Regions from separate parts of the Nonomuraea sp. MTCD27 genome, predicted to be linked through region 1. Evidence: riboswitches for the same ligand, from Rfam matches in the RefSeq annotation. Region 1 holds a riboswitch; the other holds the start of a gene.
What was found. Region 1 has a riboswitch for glycine ahead of gcvT (glycine cleavage system aminomethyltransferase GcvT). Riboswitches for the same ligand answer to the same signal wherever they lie in the genome.
Positions count from the first base shown of each region.

Region 2: it holds a riboswitch for glycine, as region 1 does, so the genes downstream of both, gcvP (aminomethyl-transferring glycine dehydrogenase) here and gcvT (glycine cleavage system aminomethyltransferase GcvT) in region 1, are expected to answer to the same signal.

Region 1 is NZ_JBGNUW010000015.1:144,814-150,186, reverse strand. Features, by position in the region: gene ACBJ59_RS37880 (glutamine synthetase family protein) at 1-664, shown strand, start outside; gene ACBJ59_RS37875 (aldehyde dehydrogenase family protein) at 668-2,011, shown strand; gene ACBJ59_RS37870 (3-oxoacyl-ACP reductase) at 2,051-2,815, shown strand; gene ACBJ59_RS37865 (gamma-glutamyl-gamma-aminobutyrate hydrolase family protein) at 2,830-3,534, shown strand; glycine riboswitch at 3,597-3,694, shown strand; gene gcvT (glycine cleavage system aminomethyltransferase GcvT) at 3,825-4,910, shown strand; gene gcvH (glycine cleavage system protein GcvH) at 4,907-5,299, shown strand; gene ACBJ59_RS37850 (L-serine ammonia-lyase) at 5,358-5,373, shown strand, end outside.
Region 2 is NZ_JBGNUW010000001.1:222,081-227,453, forward strand. Features, by position in the region: gene gcvP (aminomethyl-transferring glycine dehydrogenase) at 1-2,073, opposite strand, end outside; glycine riboswitch at 2,253-2,352, opposite strand; gene ACBJ59_RS01150 (MerR family transcriptional regulator) at 2,430-3,050, opposite strand; gene ACBJ59_RS01155 (bifunctional nuclease family protein) at 3,198-3,668, opposite strand; gene ACBJ59_RS01160 (MerR family transcriptional regulator) at 3,801-4,454, opposite strand; gene ACBJ59_RS01165 (FHA domain-containing protein) at 4,510-5,022, opposite strand; gene ACBJ59_RS01170 (sugar phosphate nucleotidyltransferase) at 5,322-5,373, opposite strand, start outside.

The sequences.
Region 1 (5,373 bases):
CAAGACCGGCGCCAAGGAGATCGCAGCCCAGGAGGGCCGGTCGATCACCTTCATGGCCAAGCCGAACCAGCGCGAGGGCAACTCCTGCCACATCCACATCTCCCTCCGCTCCCAGGAGGGGGACCCGGTGATGGCGGGAGAGGGGCCCCACGGGCTCTCGCCGCTCGGCGCTCGCTTCATCGCGGGCCAGCTCGCCTGCATGCGGGAGCTGACCCTCCTGTACGCCCCCAACATCAACTCCTACAAGCGCTACGTCCCCGGCAGCTTCGCCCCCACGGCCGTCAAGTGGGGCGTCGACAACCGCACCTGCTCGCTCCGGCTCGTCGGCCACGGGCAGTCGCTGCGCGTGGAGAACCGGGTGCCGGGCGGCGACGTGAACCCGTACCTGGCGGTGGCCGCGCTGATCGCGGCCGGCCTGTACGGGATCGACGCCGAGCTGCCGCTGGAGGACGCCTTCGAGGGCAACGCCTACGCCAGCGGCGCCGAGACCGTGCCGCACACGCTGCGCGACGCCCTCGCGCTGTTCGAGGGGTCGAAGCTGGCCCGCGAGAGGTTCGGCGAGGACGTGGTCGAGCACTACGCGAACAACGCGCGGGTGGAGCTGGCCGCGTTCGACGCGGCTGTGACGGATTGGGAGCTGTTCCGTGGCTTCGAGCGGATGTGAGGCATGAAGATCATCAATCCGGCGACCGAGGACGTCGTCGCGGACGTCGAGCTCGCCGACGCGGCCGAGGTCGACCGGGCGGTGGAGCGTGCCAGGAAGGCCTACCCCGCCTGGCGCGAGGTGTCGCCGGGCGACCGGGCGCGGCTGCTGAGGCGCTTCGCCGACCTGGTGGGCGAGCACGGGGAGGAGCTGGCGCGGCTGGAGCTGGTCAACGCCGGGCACCCGATCGGCAACGCCCGCTGGGAGGCCGGTGCCGTACGCGACGTCCTGCACTTCTACGCCGGTGCCCCGGAGCGCAACCACGGCAAGCAGATCCCGGTGCCCGGGGGCGTGGACATCACGTTCCAGGAGCCACTGGGCGTCGTCGGGGTCATCGTGCCGTGGAACTTCCCCATGCTGATCATGTCGTGGGGCGTCGCCCCCGCGCTGGCGGCCGGCAACACGGTGATCGTCAAGCCGGCCGAGTGGACGCCGCTGACCGCGCTGAGGCTGGCCGAGCTGGCCCTGGCGGCGGGCCTCCCCGAGGGGGTGCTCCAGGTCCTGCCTGGGGCAGGGGAGGTCGCGGGGGCCCGCCTGGTCGAGCATCGCGACGTGGCCAAGATCGTGTTCACCGGCTCGACCGAGGTGGGCAAGGAGATCGCCGCCAAGGCGGCGCGCCAGGTCAAGCGGATCACGCTGGAGCTGGGCGGCAAGTCGGCGAACATCGTCTTCGCCGACGCCGACCTGGAGAAGGCGGCCGGCACAGCGCCCTACGCCGTCTTCGACAACGCGGGACAGGACTGCTGCGCCAGGTCCCGCCTGCTCGTCCAGTCCTCCGTGTACGACGAGTTCATGGCCCTGCTCGCACCCGCCGTACAGGGCGTCAAGGTCGGCGACCCCCTCGACGAGTCCACCGAGATGGGGCCCCTGATCAGCGCCGAACACCTCGACCGCGTGCGCGGCTTCGTCGAGGGCGCCCCCTACCTCCAGGGGTCCTGCCCCCAGGGCAGGGGCTACTGGTTCCCACCGACCGTGCTGACCCCCGACGTCACCGACCGGGCGTTCACCGAGGAGATCTTCGGGCCGGTCGTGTCGGTGGCGCGGTTCGAGGACGAGGCGGAGGCCGTACGCATCGCCAACGACACGCCCTACGGCCTGAGCGGCTCCATCTGGACCCGTGACGTCGGCCGGGCGCTGCGCGTGGCCAGGGCCGTCGAGTCGGGGGCCCTGTCGGTGAACTCGCACTCCTCCGTCCGCTACTGGACCCCGTTCGGCGGCTTCAAGCAGTCGGGCCTCGGCCGGGAACTCGGCCCGGACGCCCTGGCGGCGTTCACCGAGACAAAGAACGTCTTCATTTCATCGGAGTGAACAGTCAGCGGAGTGAACGACCGATGGGCAGGGAGTGACATGCAGCGGTTGCAGGATCGGGTGGCGGTCGTGACCGGCGCGGGCAGCGGGATCGGGCTGGCCACGGCCCGCAGGTTCGCCGACGAGGGCGCCAAGGTGGTCTGCGTGGACATCGACGAGGAGGCGGGCGGCAAGGCGGCGAGCGAGGTCGTCGGCCTGTTCGTCAAGGCCGACGTGACCAGCGAGGACGACGTCGTACGGATGTTCGCCACGGCGTACGAGACCTACGGCAGCGTGGACATCGCCTTCAACAACGCCGGCATCTCGCCCCCCGAGGACGACTCCATCCTGGAGACCGGCATCGAGGCCTGGCGCCGCGTCCAGGAGGTGAACCTGACCAGCGTCTACCTGTGCTGCAAGCACGCCATCCCGTACATGCGCCGCCAGGGCAAGGGCTCGATCATCAACACCGCGTCGTTCGTGGCCGTCATGGGCTCGGCGACCTCGCAGATCTCCTACACCGCCTCCAAGGGCGGGGTGCTGGCGATGTCGCGGGAGCTGGGCGTGCAGTTCGCCAGGGAGGGCATCCGGGTGAACGCCCTGTGCCCGGGGCCGGTGAACACGCCGCTGCTGCAGGAGCTGTTCGCGAAGGACCCGGAGCGGGCGCAGCGGCGGCTGGTGCACATCCCGGTGGGCCGCTTCGCGGAGGCGTCGGAGATCGCGGCGGCGGTGGCGTTCCTGGCCAGCGACGACGCCTCGTTCATCACGGGCAGCGAGTTCCTGGTGGACGGGGGCATCTCCGGCGCCTACGTCACACCGCTCTAGGAGGTCCCGTCGCCGTGCGGCGTCCCATCATCGGCATCACGTGCTACGTCGAGCCCGCCTCGTTCACGGTGTGGCAGGACACGACCGCCGCGCTGCTGCCGTACATGTACGTGGAGCAGGTCGTCCGCGCCGGCGGGCAGCCCGTCCTGCTGCCTCCGGCCGGCGATCCCGCCGGGGTCGTACCCGGCCTGGACGGGCTCATCCTGGCCGGTGGCGGCGACATCGACCCGGCCAGGTACGGCCAGGACGCGCAAGAGCGCACCGGCTACGTCCGGAAATTTCGTGACGAGGCCGAGTTCTCGCTGCTCGCGACGGCGCTCGACGCCGGCCTACCCTACCTCGGCGTCTGCCGCGGCCTCCAGGTCCTCAACGTCGCCCTCGGCGGCACCCTCCTCCAGCACCTGCCCGACGCGGTCGGCCACACCGACCACTGCCCGGGCCCCGGCCGGTTCGGGCACCTGCCGGTGACCCCGACCCCCGGCACCCGCCTGGCCAAGGCGCTGGGCGAGGACCCCGTGACGGTCCCGCACTACCACCACCAGGCCGTCGACCGCCTCGCCCCCGGCCTCACGGTCACCGCCACCGCCGCGGACGGCACGATCGAGGCCGTGGAGCTGGACTCGGGACGGTTCGCGGGACGGTTCACGGTGGCCGTGCAGTGGCACCCGGAGGCCGCCGAGGACCACGCGCTCTTCGAGGCTCTCGTGGCGGCCTGCTGAACGACCCCACCCAGAACGCGACAACAGCCCCGTAACCCCACTAGGCTGGCGGACATCACCGGTGAAACCGTGCGGGAGAGCACCCTGACAGCCGGTCAGGGTCCCTGAAGGAGCAAGCCCTCCCCGCAAACCTCTCAAGGCAAAGGACCGCACGGGCAAGGTGACCTCTGGAAAGCAGGCCCGCGGGCCTCGCCGAAGGTGAAAGTCCGGCAAAGCTCGGGCGAAGCTCTCAGGCATCGATGACAGAGGGGGAGGATGCTGGCATCCAATCCTGTCCTGAGGTGCGACAAATGTCCCGACCGACACCGCTACGAGACGTTCACGAGAGCCTCGGCGCCACGCTCACCGACTTCGCCGGGTGGCTCATGCCGCTCCGGTACGGCAGCGAGTCCGCGGAGCACAAGGCCGTTCGCGAGGCGGCCGGGCTGTTCGACCTCTCGCACATGGGCGAGATCTTCCTGACCGGGCCGCAGGCGGGGCAGGCGCTGGACTACGCGCTGGTCGGCCACCTGTCGGCGCTGGCTCCCGGCCGGGCCAGGTACACCATGATCGTGAACGAGCGCGGCGGGGTGCTCGACGACCTCATCGTCTACCGGCTCGGGGACGAGGAGTTCATGGTCGTGGCCAACGCCTCGAACTATGAAAAAGTCGGTAATGAGCTGAAAAATCGTACAAAGACGTACGACGTGGTGGTCGAGGATCGCTCGGACCAGTACGCGCTGATCGCCGTCCAGGGACCCCGCTCCCAGGAGATCCTCGCCACGCTCACCGACGCCGACCTCGGCGGGCTCAAGTACTACGCGGGCCTGCCGGGCCTGGTGGACGGCCGGCAGGCGCTCATCGCCCGTACCGGCTACACCGGCGAGGATGGATTCGAGCTGTTCGTGGCCAACCAGGACGCGGTCCCGCTGTGGCACGCCCTCATGGCGGCCGGCGAGCCGCACGGGCTGCGGCCGGCGGGCCTGTCCAGCCGCGACACGCTCAGGCTCGAGGCCGGCATGCCGCTGTACGGGAACGAACTGGGCGAGCAGCTCACTCCGTTCGACGCGGGGCTGGGCAGGGTGGTGAAATTCGACAAGCCGGGCGACTTCGTCGGCAGGTCGGCGCTCGAGGCGGTCAAGGACGACGCGCCCCGACGCCGGCTCGTCGGCCTGGTCGCGCGGGGCCGCCGGGTGCCGCGCCATGGCTACCCGGTAACCGAGAACGGCGTCGTCGTCGGCGAGGTCACCAGTGGTGCGCCTTCCCAGACTCTGGGAAAGCCCATCGCGATGGCTTATGTGGACACCGGCGCCGGATCAGGCCTGGCCGTGGACATCCGGGGCAGCCATGAACCTATGGACCTGGTTGAGCTGCCCTTTTACAGGAGGAACAAGTGAGCAACATCCCTGACGACCTGAGCTACACCAAGGAGCACGAGTGGGTGGCCGGCCTCGACGACGGCCTCACCGTGACCGTCGGCATCACGGCCTTCGCCGCCGAATCCCTTGGTGACGTCGTCTTCGTGCAGCTCCCCGAGGTCGGTGCGAGCGTCGAGCAGGGCGACTCCGTCGGCGAGGTGGAGTCCACCAAGTCGGTGAACGAGATCTACAGCCCGGTCGGGGGCGAGATCGTCGAGGTCAACCAGTCCATCGTGGACGACCCGAGCCTGGCCAACAGCGACCCGTACGGCGAGGGCTGGATGTTCCGGGTGCGCATGGAAGGCGACCCCGAGGACCTGCTCTCCGCCCAGGAGTACACGGCGCTGACCTCGGGCACCGAGTCCTGACCCATTCGCCGGGGCCCGCTAGTTCCGGGCCCCGGCCCTTCAGGAAGGGCGCACATCAATGGCGATCAGCGTCT
Region 2 (5,373 bases), on a different contig from region 1:
GTTGAGGTGGGAGACGTCGGCCCCGAACTCGCCGGGCTTGGCCAGGCCGACCAGGGCGTTGAGGTTGGCGCCGTCCACGTACACCTGGCCGCCGGCCTCGTGCACCTTGGCGCACACCTCGGTGATCGTCTCCTCGTACACGCCGTGCGTGGACGGGTACGTCACCATGATCGCGGCCAGCGCGTCACGGTGCTTGTCGATCTTGGCGTCGAGGTCGGCCAGGTCCACGTTGCCGTCGGTGTCGCAGGCCACGACCACGACGCGCATGCCGGCCATGACGGCGCTGGCGGCGTTCGTGCCGTGGGCGGAGGACGGGATGAGGCAGACGTCCCGCTCGCCCTGGCCGTTGGCGCGGTGGTAGGCGCGGATGGCCAGCAGCCCGGCGAACTCGCCCTGCGAGCCGGCGTTCGGCTGGATGGAGACGGCGTCGTAGCCGGTCACCTCGGCCAGCCAGCCCTCCAGCGTGCCGATCAGCTCGCGGTAGCCCTCGGTCTGGTCGGCCGGCGCGTACGGGTGGACGGCGGCGAACTCGGGCCAGGTGATGGGCTCCATCTCGGTGGTCGCGTTCAGCTTCATCGTGCAGGAGCCGAGCGGGATCATCGAACGGTCGAGCGCGATGTCCTTGTCCTGCAGCCTGCGCAGGTAACGCAGCATCGCGGTCTCGGAGCGGTGGGCGTGGAAGACCGGGTGGGTCAGGTACGGGGTCTCGCGCAGCAGCGAGGAGGGCAGCGCGTCGGCGGCGGCCTCGGGGTCGGGCTCCGTGCCTTCCACTCCGAAGGCCGCCAGCACCTTGGCCACCTCGGCGACGCCGGTCTGCTCGTCGCAGGCGACGGAGACGTGGTCGGCGTCCACCTGCCAGAGGTTGACGCCCCGCTCGGCGGCGGCGGCCACGACGGAGCCGGCCCGGCCGGGCACGCGGGCGAGCACGGTGTCGAAGAACTCGCCGTGCACGACCTCCACGCCGGCGCCGCGCAGCCCCTCGGCCAGGGCGGTGGCGTGGCGGTGCACCCGGTGGGCGATGCCGCGCAGTCCCTCGGGGCCGTGGTAGACGGCGTACATGCCGGCGATGACGGCGAGCAGCACCTGCGCGGTGCAGATGTTGCTGGTGGCCTTCTCGCGGCGGATGTGCTGCTCGCGGGTCTGCAGGGCCAGGCGGTAGGCGGGGTCGCCGTCGGCGTCGACGGACACGCCCACGAGCCGGCCCGGGAGCTGGCGCTGCAGGCCCTCGCGTACGGACATGTACGCGGCGTGCGGCCCGCCGAACCCGAACGGCACCCCGAACCGCTGCGAGGAGCCGATCGCGATGTCGGCGCCCAGCTCGCCGGGGGCGGTGACCAGCGTCAGGGCCAGCAGGTCGGCGGCGGCCACGACGAGGGCGCCCGCCTCGTGCGCGGCGGCGGCCAGGGCACGGAAGTCGCGCAGCAGGCCCGACGCGCCCGGGTACTGGACGAGCACGCCGAAGCACTCGGGCAGCTCGCCCTCCAGGGAGTGCTCCACCAGCGTGATGCCGAGCGGCTCGGCCCGGGTGGCGAGCACGGACTTGGTCTGGGGCAGCGCGTCGGCGTCCACCACGAACACGTCGCTCCTGGACTTGCCGGCCCGGCGCGCCAGCGTCATGGCCTCGGCCGCGGCCGTGGCCTCGTCCAGCAGCGACGCGCCGGAGACGGGCAGGCCGGTGAGGTCGGAGACGACCGTCTGGAAGTTCAGCAGCGCCTCCAGGCGCCCCTGCGAGATCTCCGGCTGGTACGGCGTGTAGGCGGTGTACCAGCCCGGGTTCTCCAGCAGGTTGCGGCGGATGACCGCGGGCGTGACGGTGTCGTAGTAGCCCAGGCCGATCATGGAGGTGAGCACCCGGTTGCGCCCGGCCAGGGCGCGCAGCTCGGCGATGGCCTCGGCCTCGCCGATCGCGGCGGGCAGCTTGAGCCGGTCCTTGGCCCTGATGGCCTCCGGGACGGCCACCGCCACCAGGTCCGCCACGGACTCGAAGCCGACGGCCTCGAGCATGCGCTGCTGCTCGGACTCCGATGGGCCGATGTGCCTTGACGAGAACGGCGGAGCGGACAGATCGGTCATGGGGTGTGCCTCCCGAGGCTATGGAGACCGGCGCCAGGGCGCGGACGAGTGCCGGATCTCCCCCTCTGTCAGCGCGATCCACGACCTGCGCGGTGCCGCGACCTGAGAGCTTCACCCCTGCGGGGGCTTGCACCGTCGGTGAGACGCGCCTGGCGGGCGCACCTGCTTTCCAGAGTTGCCTCACCCGAGCGGTACAGGATGCCTGAGAGATTCCGGGGAGGGTTGCTCCTTCGGCGCCCCGGGGCCCAGGGGGCCCGAGGACTCTCCCGCACGGGGTCGTCAGCCTTGCTGTCCCAGATTACTACGCTAAGCCCCGTTTGCCGTTCACCGGCCTGCCCCGACGGTCTTCGAAGTGTTCAGCCGGTGCGGCGCGCGCGGCGCCTGCGAGCCAGCTCGTCAGCGGGATGGTCGGCCGGGACGTTGTCCTCGACCGCCGCGCGTTCCCCCGGCAGCTCCGCGAGGGAGCCCTCGACCTCTCGCCAGACTCGCCCGAGCGCGATGCCGAACACGCCCTGGCCGCCCTGGAGCAGGTCGATCACCTCGTCGGCCGAGGTGCACTCGTAGACGCTGACGCCGTCGCTCATGAGCGTGATCTGCGCGAGGTCGGCGACCCCGCGGTCACGCAGATGCTGCACGGCCGTGCGGATCTGCTGCAGCGACACCCCGGTGTCCAGGAGCCGCTTGACGACTTTGAGTACGAGGATGTCGCGGAAGCTGTAGAGCCTCTGGGAGCCGGAGCCCTGCGCGGCTCTTATCGTCGGCTCCACCAGGCCCGTGCGCGCCCAGTAGTCGAGCTGCCTGTAGGTGATGCCGGCCGCGGCGCAGGCCGTCGGCCCGCGGTATCCGATGTCGCCCGGCAACGCCGACGGCTGCTCGTCGAAGAGCAGACCCTGCTCCCCGGCACGCTGCCGCGCGCTCTCGCGCCGCACCGGATCTTCCTGGCCGGCCGTCTTTCCCTCGCCGCTGCTGACCGCCACGCGGACCTCCGGCTTTCTCTCATCCCGTGGCCTGATCTGGGGGTTCGTAAAGGGCGACCACGGGTTTCACTTGCACCGTAGGACCGTGACCATGCTCAGTCAACGATCCGGCTCGGCGCGTCGTGAAGCGTAAATGCACTGAAATACCTACCCCGCCCTGCCGAAGTCTTCGGGAGTGATCGTGTCAAGGAACTCCCTGAACTTCTCCACCTCGTCCTCCTGGTCGTCCGGGATGATCACTCCGGCCTCCTGGACGACCTCCTCGCTGGCGAAGATCCGGGCCCCGGTGCGCAGGGCGAGCGCGATCGAGTCGGACGGCCGGGCGCTCACCTCCACGCCGTTGGAGAAGACCAGATCGGCGAAGAAGATGCCGTCGCGCAGCGCGACGATGTTGACCGCCCGCAGGCCGACACCCAGGGCGCTCAGCACGTCACGGAAAAGGTCATGGGTGAGCGGCCGCGGCGGCGGCTCCTCAGCCTGGGCCAGGGCGATCGCCGTGGCCTCCGTCATGCCGATCCATATAGGAAGGAACCGTTCCCCGTGAGCCTCCTTGAGCAAGACGATCGGCTGATTAGTGGGCATTTCAACGCGAACGCCCACGACCTCCATCTGCAACACGGGCTGCTCCGTATTCCTGACCGGTCACCCGGCACAGCTCTTCGATCATCGCTTCTGCTGACTGGCTTCTGCAATTCAACGTAACACCCAGCGGGCCTGGAATGTGCCCCCGCCTCCCAGCTCGCTACGGTCTCAACGTCCCAGGACCGAACGGACACCCGTGCGCACAAGGGATGCGTGCAGGTCGAGCAGAAGCGTGGAAAGCTCCCTGGCGACCTCGTCCGCCTCACCGATGGCGCCGGGGGCGCGCCGCTTGAGGATCGGCGCGACGGTCTGCTCGACCAGCCCCGCCTCGCGCTCGGCCGCCGCCTTGACCGCCCGCAGGTGGCGGGCGTGCAGGCCGAACCGGGCCAGCGCCCCGACCGTGCGCGCCACCTTGAGCGCCTCCTCGTCGTAGCGCCGGGCCACCGGGGCGAGCAGGCCGTAGTCCTCCAGCTCGGTGAGCGTCTCGTCGTCGATCCCCGCGGCCTCGAGCAGCTCCGCCCGGCTGAACCGGACCTCCTGCGCCTGCCGGACCTCACGCGGGCGGCCGAAGCTCTCCGCCATCCGGTCCTTGATCACCCGCAGCGGCAGGTAGTGGTCACGCTGCTCGGTGAGGATGAAGCGCAGTTGCTCCACGTGCAGGTGCGTGAACTTGCGGTAGCCGGAGGGGCTGCGCTCGGGCTCGATCAGCCCCTCGCCCTCCAAGAACCTGATCTTGGAGATCGTGACATCGGGGAACTCGCCCTGCAGGAGCGCGAGCACCTCCCCGATGCTCATGTGCGACCGCGCCGCCTGGGAGCTCACGGCGCCTCCGGCCCCGTGAACCCGGGGTGCTGAGCCATGTCCAAGGGTCGCTCACTCATACGCCGGCGGTGCCCCGCATCAGGAAGACGAGGCGGAATTTGCCGATCTGCACCTCGTCTCCGGAGTGCAGGGGAACCTCCTCGATCCGCTCCCGGTTGACGTAGGTGCCGTTGAGGCTGCCCACGTCGCGCACGGAGAACTGGCCGCCGCGGTGGCGGTAGAACTCGACGTGGCGGCGGGAGACCGTGATGTCGTCGAGGAAGATGTCGCTCTCCGGATGGCGCCCCGTCGTGGTCAGCTCCTTGTCGAGCCGGAAGCGACTCCCCTGGTTGGGACCCCTGGTCACCGTGAGCAACGCCGTGCCCGGGGGCAGTTGCTCGACCAGAGCCCGCTCGGCCAGGAGCATGTCGCCCGTCTCAGCCTCGTACGCCTCGATTCCCGCGACGGAGATCGTCGATGTGGTGTCCCCGGAGACCTCGGGTCTGGTCAGCGGTGACCCACAGCGGGAACAGAAACGGGCATCCTCGGGGTTGGCGTGCCCGCACTGCGTGCAGTAGACGCTCGGCATCGATCGGCTCGGCCTCCTACCGCGAAGACGCGGCGACGGTGCTCAGGGCGCGCCTCGCTTCGCTTTTTCAAGTTTGCGAATGCCGCAACTTACGCTGATCAGCGGCAAAGGTCAAGGCGGGGCGCTGCACTTTGGTTTGGACGCAGACAAAGTTACCGTCGCCCCCGCCCCGTGGTCCATGCCGCCGCGCGTTTCTACATTACGATCTTGCGGCACTCTCTGTGCACGTCATCGGCAAAGCCTTTCCCGATCGTCTCCGGTCGCTGTGCGTGACGGCGTGTGACGCGTGTGCGACGAGGTCAGCCGGCGGCCTGCTCCACGATGCGCGCCCACCGTTCGAGCAGCGCCTGG